DNA from 2 places in the Streptomyces sp. NPDC002446 genome. Region 2 is predicted to be linked to the other one. Evidence: riboswitches for the same ligand, from Rfam matches in the RefSeq annotation. Region 2 holds a riboswitch; the other holds the start of a gene.

Region 1 (5,094 bases), on a different contig from region 2:
CGGTCGGCGACATTTCCGTGACTCTATTCGACCGGGACGGCTTTTCCGACGGACTCCGGTTATTCATGGATATTTTTTGGCCAGCGGACGTGTCCGCTGGCCGGGCGATGCGACAGGTCAGGCGACGCGGAGGGGCCGGTGGTCGGTCAGACGTTGACGCCGTGCGAGCGCAGATACGCGATCGGGTCGATGTCCGAGCCGTAGTCGGGGGTGGTGCGGGCCTCGAAGTGCAGGTGCGGGCCGGTGACGTTGCCGGTGGCACCGGAGAGGCCGAGCTGCCGGCCCGGGGTGACGGTCTCGCCGACCGAGACGGAGAGCGACGACAGGTGGCCGTACTGGGTGTACGTACCGTCGTTCATCTTGACCACGACGTTGTTGCCGTACGCGCCGCCCCAGCCGGCCTCGACCACGGTGCCCGCGCCGACGGCGTGGACGGGGGTCCCGGAGGCGGCGTGGAAGTCGATGCCGGTGTGGCTGCCCGAGGACCACAGGCCGCTGGAGGCCTTGTAGGCGGTGGACACGTAGGAGTCGCCCAGCGGGGCGACGAAGGCGTTGAGGCGCTTGCGCTCGGCCTCGCGGGCGGCGCGCTCCTTGGCCTCGCGCTCGGCCTTGGCCTTCTTCCTGGCCGCCTCGGCGCGCCGCTTGGCCTCCTCGGCCTGCTTCTTGGCGACGGCCTCGGCCTCCGCCTTCGCGGCGGCGATCTCGGCGGCGGCCTGCTGGGCGTCGGCCTGGGCCTCAATGCGGCTGGCGAGCTCGTCACCGAGGACGACGGCCTGCTGCAGCCCGGTGTCCTGGGTACGTGCCTCATCGGTGGCGGCCAGCGCCGGCGAGGCCACGGAGGCGACCACACCGGAGGCCGCGAGGGTGGCTATGCCCGCGATGTTGCGGGTCGAGCGGGCGGTGCGGCTCGCACGACGGTGCTTCCCGGTGGCACGTATGAACGCCATGTGCTGGCTTGTCCTTTCCTTCCTTCTCGCCTACCGGGTTAGCTGACGGGTTCGGAGCAGGAAGGTCTCCTACGGGCTCCTCCGGAGAGGCGCCCGATTCACCCCAGGGGACATGTGGGTCCCCGGCTCCCCTGGCTCGCGCCGTACGGGGACTCGGCGATGACTGTCCGGTGCCACTGTTGTGGCGGAGTTGTGACGAACAGCCGGGCCGACGCTAATCGGGGCAACTTTCGATCGGCAAACGGAACCGCTTTTTTGTGCGGGATGCCACAAGAACCGACCCAACCAGCCATCACAAACCGGACATACGGCGGCTCCCGTGGCGAGTGAACGCCACGGGAGCCGCCGGTCGTACCTGATCTGCCGTCATACGGCGCAACTAGCCGCTGACGACCGTCACCTCGCCCAGGCCCAGCGCCTTCACGGGCTCGGCGATCTGCGCCGCGTCACCCACCAGGACCGTCACCAGCCGGTCCACGGGGAAGGCGTTGACCGCCGCCGCGGTCGCCTCGACCGTGCCGGTCTCCGCGAGCCGGGCGTACAACTGCGCCTGGAAGTCGTCCGGGAGCTGCTGCTCCACCTGGTCGGCCAGCGTGCCGGCGACGGCCGCGGCGGTCTCGTACTTCAGCGGCGCGACCCCGACGAGGTTCTGTACGGCGACATCCCGCTCGTCGTCCGTCAGCCCCTCTGCCGCGAGGGTCCGCAGCACCTTCCACAGGTCCTCCAGCGCCGGGACGGTGGAGGCGGTGTCCACCGAGCCGCTGATGGCAAGCAGCGCGGCGCCCGTGGCCCCCTCTGGGGACGCGGGGGAGGTGGAGCGCAGTACCTGGCCGAAGGCGCGCACCCCGTAGGTGTAGCCCTTCTCCTCCCGCAGCACACGGTCCAGACGGGAGGTGAGGGTGCCGCCCAGGCAGTACGTGCCGAGGACCTGCGCCGGCCACACCCGGTCCTGCCGGTCGGCGCCGATCCGGCCGATGAGCAGCTGCGTCTGCACGGCACCGGGACGGTCGACGATCACCACGCGGCCGGTGTCGTCGGCGACGATCGGCGAGGCCTTCAGCGGCTCGGCCGTCGAGCCGCTCCAGGCACCGAGGGTGTCGGCGAGCGCCGCGTCCAGGTCGACGCCGGTGAAGTCACCGACGATGACGGCGGTGGCCGTGGCGGGCCGCACATGGGCGTCGTAGAAGGCGCGGACGGCCGCGGCGTCGATCCGCGCCACGGTCTCCTCGGTGCCCTGGCGGGGCCGCGACATGCGCGCGGTGGCCGGGAACAGCTCCTTGGACAGCGCCATCGCCGCGCGCCGGGCCGGGTTCGCCAGCTCGTGCGGGATCTCGTCGAGGCGGTTGCGCACCAGCCGCTCGACCTCGCTGTCCGGGAAGGCGGGGGCACGCAGCGCGTCGGCCAGCAGACCGAGCGCGCGCGGCAGCCGGGAGGCCGGGACCTCCAGGGAGACCCGTACGCCGGGGTGGTCGGCGTGGGCGTCCAGCGTGGCGCCGCAGCGCTCCAGCTCGGCCGCGAACTCCTCGGCGTCGTACTTGTCGGTGCCCTCGGACAGGGCGCGCGCCATGATCGTGGCGACGCCGTCCAGGCCCTCGGGCTCCGCGTCCAGCGGCGCGACGAGGTTGACCTCGACGGCGACGACCTGCTGGCCGGGACGGTGACTGGTCAGGAGCGTGAGCCCGTTGGGCAGTTGGCTGCGGTCGGGGGCCGGGAAGGCCCACGGCTTGGGCGCGCCACCCCGGGGCTGGGGGTGGAAGTCCATGCTGCTCATGGCGGACCCTGCGCGGTTGGTGGCGTCGCTCACTGGTCCGCCTCCCCTTCCTCGGTGTCGGCGGCGTCGGTCTGCTCGGTGGGCTCGTAGACCAGCACCGCGCGGTTGTCGGGGCGCAGCCGGGCCTTGGCCACCGCCTGCACCTCCTCGGGAGTGATGTCCAGGACCCGCTGCACGGCGGTCAGCGCGAGCTGCGGGTCACCGAACAGGACGGCGAAGCGGCACAGTTCGTCGGCGCGGCCGTTGACCGTCGCCAGCCGGTCCAGCCACTCGCGCTCCAGCTGGGCCTGCGCGCGCTCCATCTCCTCCGGGGTGGGGCCCTCGGCGGCGAAACGGGCCAGCTCCTCGTCGACGGCGCGCTCGATGTCGGGCACCTCCACACCGCCGGACGTCTTCACGTCCAGCCAGCCCAGCGACGGCGCGCCGGCCAGCCGCAGCAGGCCGAAGCCGGCCGCCACGGCGCTGCGGTCGCGGCGCACCAGCCGGTTGTACAGGCGGGAGGACTCCCCGCCTCCCAGGACCGTCAGCGCCAGGTCCGCGGCGTCCGCCTCACGGGTGCCGTCGTGCGGCAGGCGATAGGCCGCCATCAGGGCGCGGGAGGGCACGTCCTCCTCGACGACCTGGCGGAGCTGGCCGCCGATGACGTCGGGCAGCGTGCCGTCCCGGGGCGGCTGCTTGCCGTCGTGCGAGGGGATCGAACCGAAGTACTTCTCGATCCAGGCCAGCGTCTGCTCGGGGTCGATGTCGCCCACGACCGACAGGACGGCGTTGTTGGGCGCGTAGTACGTACGGAAGAACGCCCGCGCGTCCTCCAGCGAGGCGGCGTCCAGATCGGCCATCGACCCGATGGGCGTGTGGTGGTACGGGTGGCCCTCCGGGTACGCCATGGCCGTCAGCTTCTCGAAGGCCGTGCCGTAGGGGACGTTGTCGTAGCGCTGGCGGCGCTCGTTCTTGACGACGTCGCGCTGGTTCTCCAGGGACTCCTCGTCGAGCGCGGTCAGCAGCGAGCCCATCCGGTCCGCCTCCAGCCAGAGCGCGAGCTCCAGCTCATGGGCGGGCATGGTCTCGAAGTAGTTGGTGCGCTCGAAGCTCGTGGTGCCGTTGAGCGAGCCGCCGGCGCCCTGCACCAGCTCGAAGTGGCCGTTCCCCTTGACCTGGGCGGAGCCCTGGAACATCAGGTGCTCGAAGAGGTGAGCCAGGCCCGTACGACCCTTGACCTCATGGCGGGAGCCGACGTCGTACCACAGGCAGACCGCTGCGACCGGGGTCAGGTGGTCTACGGAGAGCACCACGCGCAGGCCGTTGGCCAGCCGGTGCTCGGTCGCTGTCAGGCCGCCGGAGCCGGCTTGTTCTGTGGCCGTGTGACCCATGGGCATGTACGTCCCTTCGATCCGCTTGCGAGGAAGTTCTGTCACTGTATGCAAGCGCGTCGGCATCTGGCGAAGTTCCCGTCCGACCGGCCCCGATCGTGCGCCGTGCCCGGCCCCGCGGAGCCGAAGGGGGAGTCGCGGTGGGCGTTGTCAGTGGGGCGGTCCACAATGGTCCGCGTCAGACTCAGAGATACCCGCCGGTTGATCCCCCGGCCGATTGACCCGACAGATTGACCGGTGTCGCCCGGACACCGGTTCCCGACATCGGCAGTAGACGCAGCAGAAGGAGCCGCAGCCGCGATGGCCCGCCGCAGCACGAAGACCCCGCCGCCGGACGACTTCGAGGAGAGGATCCTCGACATCGACGTCGTCGACGAGATGCAGGGTTCCTTCCTCGAGTACGCGTATTCGGTCATCTACTCGCGCGCCCTGCCGGACGCCCGCGACGGCCTCAAGCCCGTGCACCGCCGCATCCTCTACCAGATGAACGAGATGGGCCTGCGCCCCGACCGCGGCTACGTCAAGTGCGCCCGGGTCGTCGGCGAGGTCATGGGCAAGCTCCACCCGCACGGCGACGCGTCCATCTACGACGCCCTGGTGCGCATGGCGCAGCCGTTCTCGATGCGGGTGCCCCTGGTGGACGGCCACGGCAACTTCGGCTCCCTGGGCAACGACGACCCGCCCGCGGCCATGCGGTACACCGAGTGCCGGATGGCGTCCGCGACGTCCCTGATGACGGAGTCGATCGACGAGGACACCGTCGACTTCGCACCGAACTACGACGGCCAGGAGCGGGAGCCGGTCGCCCTGCCTGCCGCCTACCCGAACCTCCTCGTCAACGGGGCGTCCGGCATCGCCGTCGGTATGGCCACGAACATGCCGCCGCACAACCTGGGCGAGGTCATCGCTGCGGCCCGCCATCTGATCAAGCACCCCAACGCCGACCTCGACACCCTGATGCGCTTCGTGCCCGGCCCGGACCTGCCGACGGGCGGCCGGATCGTGG
Region 2 (5,094 bases):
CGAGGACCTGATCTCCGGCCTGATCCGGGCCTCCGACCACGGTGAGCACCTCACCGAGAACGAGGCCGCGGCGATGGCGTTCATCCTGCTCTTCGCCGGGTTCGAGACCACCGTCAACCTCATCGGCAACGGCACCTACCAGTTGCTGCGCCACCCCGCCCAGCGCGCGCTGCTGCAGAGGTCGATCGCGGCGGGCGACGCCGAGCTGCTCACCACCGGCATCGAGGAGTTGCTCCGCTACGACGGTCCCGTGGAGCTGGCGACCTGGCGGTTCGCGACCCAGGAGCTGACGCTCGGCGGGCAGCGGATAGCCGAGGGCGACCCCGTACTGGTGGTGCTGGCCGCCGCGGACCGCGACCCGTCACGCTTTGTCGAACCGGACATGCTCGATCTGACCCGGCGTGACAACCAGCATCTGGGATACGGGCACGGCATTCACTACTGTCTGGGCGCACCGCTCGCCCGGCTCGAAGGGCAGACCGCGCTCGCCACGCTGCTCAGCCGGCTCCCGGACATCCGTTTTGCCGGGAATCCTGATGATCTGCGCTGGCGCGGCGGGCTCATCATGCGCGGACTGCGGTCGCTGCCGGTGGAGTTCACGCCCGAACGGCACTGACCAGGGACGCGAGCGAAAGTGACGCAGCGTCAGCCATGTGACCTTTACGTGATCTCTGCTACACCGGCTTGTGACTACCCGTGACCCCGGTTACCTTTCGACCGACGATCGGCAGGATTCGCGAGCCGCTCGCACGTTCGAATGGACGGGCGCGCGGAGGAGTTGCGTAATCGAACGGATCGTCGAATAACTCAACCGCCGCGCGAAAGGCATCCGCATGCGTTCCGGGAACGGCCGACACCGTCGCCCCCGTCAAGCACCGGCCATCTTTGTCACGGCGGGAGTGACCGGCGCGGGCCTCGCGCTGCCCCTGCTCTCCGCCGGTGGCGCCCACGCCGCCGACACCGCGACCTGGGACAGGGTCGCCCAGTGCGAGAGCGGCGGGGTGTGGAGCGCGGCCTCGGGCAACGGCTTCTACGGCGGTCTCCAGCTGACCCAGGAGATGTGGGACGACTACGGCGGCGGCGCCTACGCCTCGCGCCCCGACCTCGCCAGCCGCGCCCAGCAGATAGCCGTGGCCGAATCGATCCTCGACGACCGCGGCCCGGACGCCTGGCCGAGCTGTGCCGTCAACGCCGGACTGACCCGGGACGGCCGCGCGCCGGAGGTCGACCCGGGCAGCACCAGCACGCCGATGCCCGACCCGTCCGAGGACGAGGGCGGCTCGGACTCCTGGGAGCCGTCCCCGTCGACCGGCTCGTCCGACACACCTGACGACCCGGACGCCTCCGGCTCCGACGAGGCGGACCGCGGCCGGTCCCACGAGGGGAGCCACCGCGGCTCCCCCGACGGATCCGACGAGCGGGAGCCCGGCGGTCCGGCCGACGAGGCGCCCGGTGACGCGACCGGCGAACCCTCCCCGGACTCCTCCTCGCCGTCCGCTCCCGACGAGGGCGACTCGTCCACGGCCCCGGAGCCGTCCGACTCCGCGACGCCCGGCGACCAGGACGGCGACCAGGACGGCGACTCCTCCCACTCCGCCGACCCGTCCGACGGCGGCGACAGCGCTGACCCGGGCGGCACGGCCGGTGAGACGCCCCGGGAGACGCCCGGCAAGGGCCGGCACCGCGGCGATGCGGATCCGGGCGAGGGCGGGGGCGGCGACCGGTCCTCCGGCGGCCGGCACGCCTCGCGCGGCGACGGGGACCGCAAGGTCCCGGCGGACGGCGGCGACTACACCGTGCGCCCGGGTGACAGCCTGTCAGCCATCGCGGCGGCCCACCGGCTGCCCGGCGGCTGGCCCGCGCTCTACGAGCGCAACGAGGGCGTCATCGGGGCCGACGAGAACCTGATCCACCCGGGGCAGCGGCTCGATCTCGGGCACAAGGAAAGCTAGTTCGCCGCCTTCGTCCCCTTTGGGAAAGTGAGACAAGGCTCTCGTTGGGCGGCGGGCGCACAGATCCGCCCGCCGCCGTCATACCGGGCCTCACCTGCAGATATGTGACCAACCCGTGATCAAAAACGGTCAACTTGGTTCAGAAGGTGGGGTTTGAACACCAAGGGGATTACTGCTTACGGTCAGGACCGCTCGCCAAAGCGGGCCCCTTCGATCACACGCCGAATCCTGCCGGTGGTCGGAGGCAGTTGACGCGCAAGCGCCGAAGGCAGGAGCGGGGGAACCAAGGTAGGCGCCGGCCCGGCCCGTGAAAGCGGGTCAGCCGGCTTGGGGTGAAGCCAGGTGCGCCATGCGCATCCGGCCGGGCGACTCACAGCCCGAACCCGACAGCTCACCTCGTAGGCGTCGGTGAGGAAACGAACGAACCATGCTGATCAACAAGGGCAAGCACCGTCGTCCCTCCAAGGCCGTCCGCGTCGCCACCCTCGCCGGTGTGGCCGGTGCCGCCGTCGCCGTCCCGCTGATGGGCGCCACCTCCGCCTCCGCCGCCTCCGTCGAGACCTGGGACAAGGTCGCCCAGTGCGAGTCCGGTGGCAACTGGTCGATCAACACCGGTAACGGCTACTACGGTGGCCTGCAGTTCTCCAACTCCAGCTGGGCCGCCGCCGGCGGCACCCAGTACGCGGCGCGCGCCGACCTGGCCACCAAGGCCCAGCAGATCGCCGCCGCCGAGAAGCTCCTCGCCATCCAGGGCCCGGGCGCCTGGTCCTGCGCCGGTGCCGGCGGCCTGACCTCCGGTGGCCCGGCCCCGCAGCTCGACACCACCGCCAAGTCCGCTCCGAAGCAGGACGAGGCCAAGCCCGAGGTGAAGAAGGCCGCCCCGGCCCCCAAGGCCGAGAAGGCGCAGCCGGCCCCGAAGAAGTCCAACGGCCACGGCAACTACACCGTCAAGGCGGGCGACACCCTCGCCAAGATCGCCAAGGCCCACGGCACCAACTGGAAGTCGGTCTACGAGGCCAACAAGTCGGTCATCGGCGGCAACCCGAACCTGATCTTCCCGGGCCAGCAGCTCAGCATCTGAGCCGCCCCCTCACCGGGACTCGTATGACCCCGGCGGCGGACCCCGCCGCTCCGTGAGACTGCCCCGCCCGGCGCGCACGCCCCCCCAGCGCGCCGTGGCGGGGCTTCTCCGTTCACCGGGGCACGCAGCCCCGGTGACCAGCAACGTCGAGCATTTTTCCCCGCTCAGCGAACAATGTGCCGAAACCTCCCGTGAACTGCGCCTTTGAGTCTCTTTTCGTCCCACGGAGCGGGCCGAGGGCAAGCGGACGCGCCAGGGGCCGTTAGGCTCATGCTGCAGAACTCCAGACACCCATGAAGGAGACAACGTGCCGTCCATCGACGTCGTCGTAGCCCGCGAAATTCTCGACTCGCGAGGTAATCCCACGGTCGAGGTCGAGGTCGGCCTCGACGACGGCAGCACGGGCCGTGCCGCCGTGCCGTCCGGCGCCTCGACCGGCGCCTTCGAGGCCATCGAGCTCCGCGACGGGGACGCCAACCGCTACCTCGGCAAGGGCGTCGAGAAGGCCGTCCTGGCCGTCATCGAGCAGATCGGCCCGGAGCTCGTCGGCTACGACGCGACCGAGCAGCGGCTGATCGACCAGGCGATGTTCGACCTGGACGCCACCGACAACAAGGGCTCGCTCGGCGCCAACGCCATCCTCGGCGTCTCCCTCGCCGTCGCGCACGCCGCCTCCGAGGCCAGCGACCTCCCGCTGTTCCGCTACCTCGGCGGCCCGAACGCGCACGTGCTGCCCGTGCCGATGATGAACATCCTGAACGGCGGCTCGCACGCCGACTCCAACGTGGACATCCAGGAGTTCATGATCGCCCCGATCGGCGCGGAGTCCTTCTCCGAGGCGCTGCGCTGGGGCACCGAGGTCTACCACACCCTCAAGAAGGTCCTGAAGGAGCGCGGTCTGTCCACCGGCCTCGGTGACGAGGGCGGCTTCGCCCCGAACCTGGGCTCCAACCGCGAGGCCCTCGACCTCATCCTGGAGGCCATCAAGCAGGCCGGTTACACCCCCGGCCAGGACATCGCGCTCGCGCTGGACGTCGCCGCCTCCGAGTTCTACAAGGACGGCACGTACCAGTTCGAGGGCCAGGCCCGCTCGGCCGCCGAGATGACCGAGTACTACGCGGAGCTGGTGGCGGCCTACCCGCTGGTCTCCATCGAGGACCCGCTGTTCGAGGATGACTGGGCCGGCTGGAAGGACATCACCGACAAGCTCGGCGCCAAGGTCCAGCTGGTCGGCGACGACCTGTTCGTCACCAACCCCGAGCGCCTGGCCCGCGGCATCGAGGAGGGCTCCGCCAACGCGCTGCTGGTGAAGGTCAACCAGATCGGCTCGCTGACCGAGACCCTGGACGCCGTCGAGCTGGCCCAGCGCAACGGCTTCAAGTGCATGATGTCGCACCGCTCCGGTGAGACCGAGGACGTCACCATCGCCGACCTGGCCGTCGCCACCAACTGCGGCCAGATCAAGACCGGCGCCCCGGCCCGCTCCGAGCGCGTCGCCAAGTACAACCAGCTGCTGCGCATCGAGGAGATCCTCGACGACGCCGCGGTCTACGCCGGCCGCTCCGCCTTCCCGCGGTTTCGCTCTGCGAACTGAATAGGTACAGCGCTCTGCGAACTGAACTGAACCGGTACAGCGCTCTGCGAACTGAATCGGTACAGCGCTGATCGGCCGAAGCGCGGCCGAACACCTCGTACGTCCCCGGCGACGGTCCCGTACCGTTGCCGGGGACGTACCCGCTTGTGCAGTCCGGCGTCAGTCAGCGAAGGGGAGACGACGTGCCCGCGGACCGGTTCTCGACCGCGACCCGACTCAAGGCGCTCGGCGAGCAGGCCGCCGCCCGCGTCTACCGAGCCCGCCCGCCCCGCCGCAACCGCCTCACCGGCCGCGCCGCCCTGCTGGCGCTGGTGATGTGCTCCCTGGTCGTCGCCCTCGCCTACCCGATAAGGCAGTACGTCTCCCAGCGCTCCGACATCACCGAGCAGCGCCGCAAGGCCCAGGACGCCGCCGCCGAACTGGACCGGCTGCGCGAGCAGAAGGCCCGGTGGCAGGACCCGGCGTAC

The links. A riboswitch is a leader RNA that binds a small molecule or an ion and turns the genes downstream of it on or off. The one in region 2 is predicted to bind cyclic di-AMP.
Region 1: it holds a riboswitch for cyclic di-AMP, as region 2 does, so the genes downstream of both, ACWD6P_RS30615 (M23 family metallopeptidase) here and ACWD6P_RS13225 (transglycosylase family protein) in region 2, are expected to answer to the same signal.

The regions. Positions count from the first base shown of each region.
Region 1 covers NZ_JBSFYC010000074.1:21,749-26,842, forward strand. The annotation lists gene ACWD6P_RS30615 (M23 family metallopeptidase) at 147-947, opposite strand; cyclic di-AMP (ydaO/yuaA leader) riboswitch at 961-1,116, opposite strand; gene ACWD6P_RS30620 (M16 family metallopeptidase) at 1,327-2,709, opposite strand; gene ACWD6P_RS30625 (M16 family metallopeptidase) at 2,748-4,088, opposite strand; gene ACWD6P_RS30630 (DNA gyrase/topoisomerase IV subunit A) at 4,389-5,094, shown strand, end outside.
Region 2 covers NZ_JBSFYC010000018.1:16,278-21,371, reverse strand. The annotation lists gene ACWD6P_RS13235 (cytochrome P450 family protein) at 1-616, shown strand, start outside; gene ACWD6P_RS13230 (transglycosylase family protein) at 900-1,952, shown strand; cyclic di-AMP (ydaO/yuaA leader) riboswitch at 2,203-2,372, shown strand; gene ACWD6P_RS13225 (transglycosylase family protein) at 2,380-3,033, shown strand; gene eno (phosphopyruvate hydratase) at 3,341-4,627, shown strand; gene ACWD6P_RS13215 (FtsB family cell division protein) at 4,810-5,094, shown strand, end outside.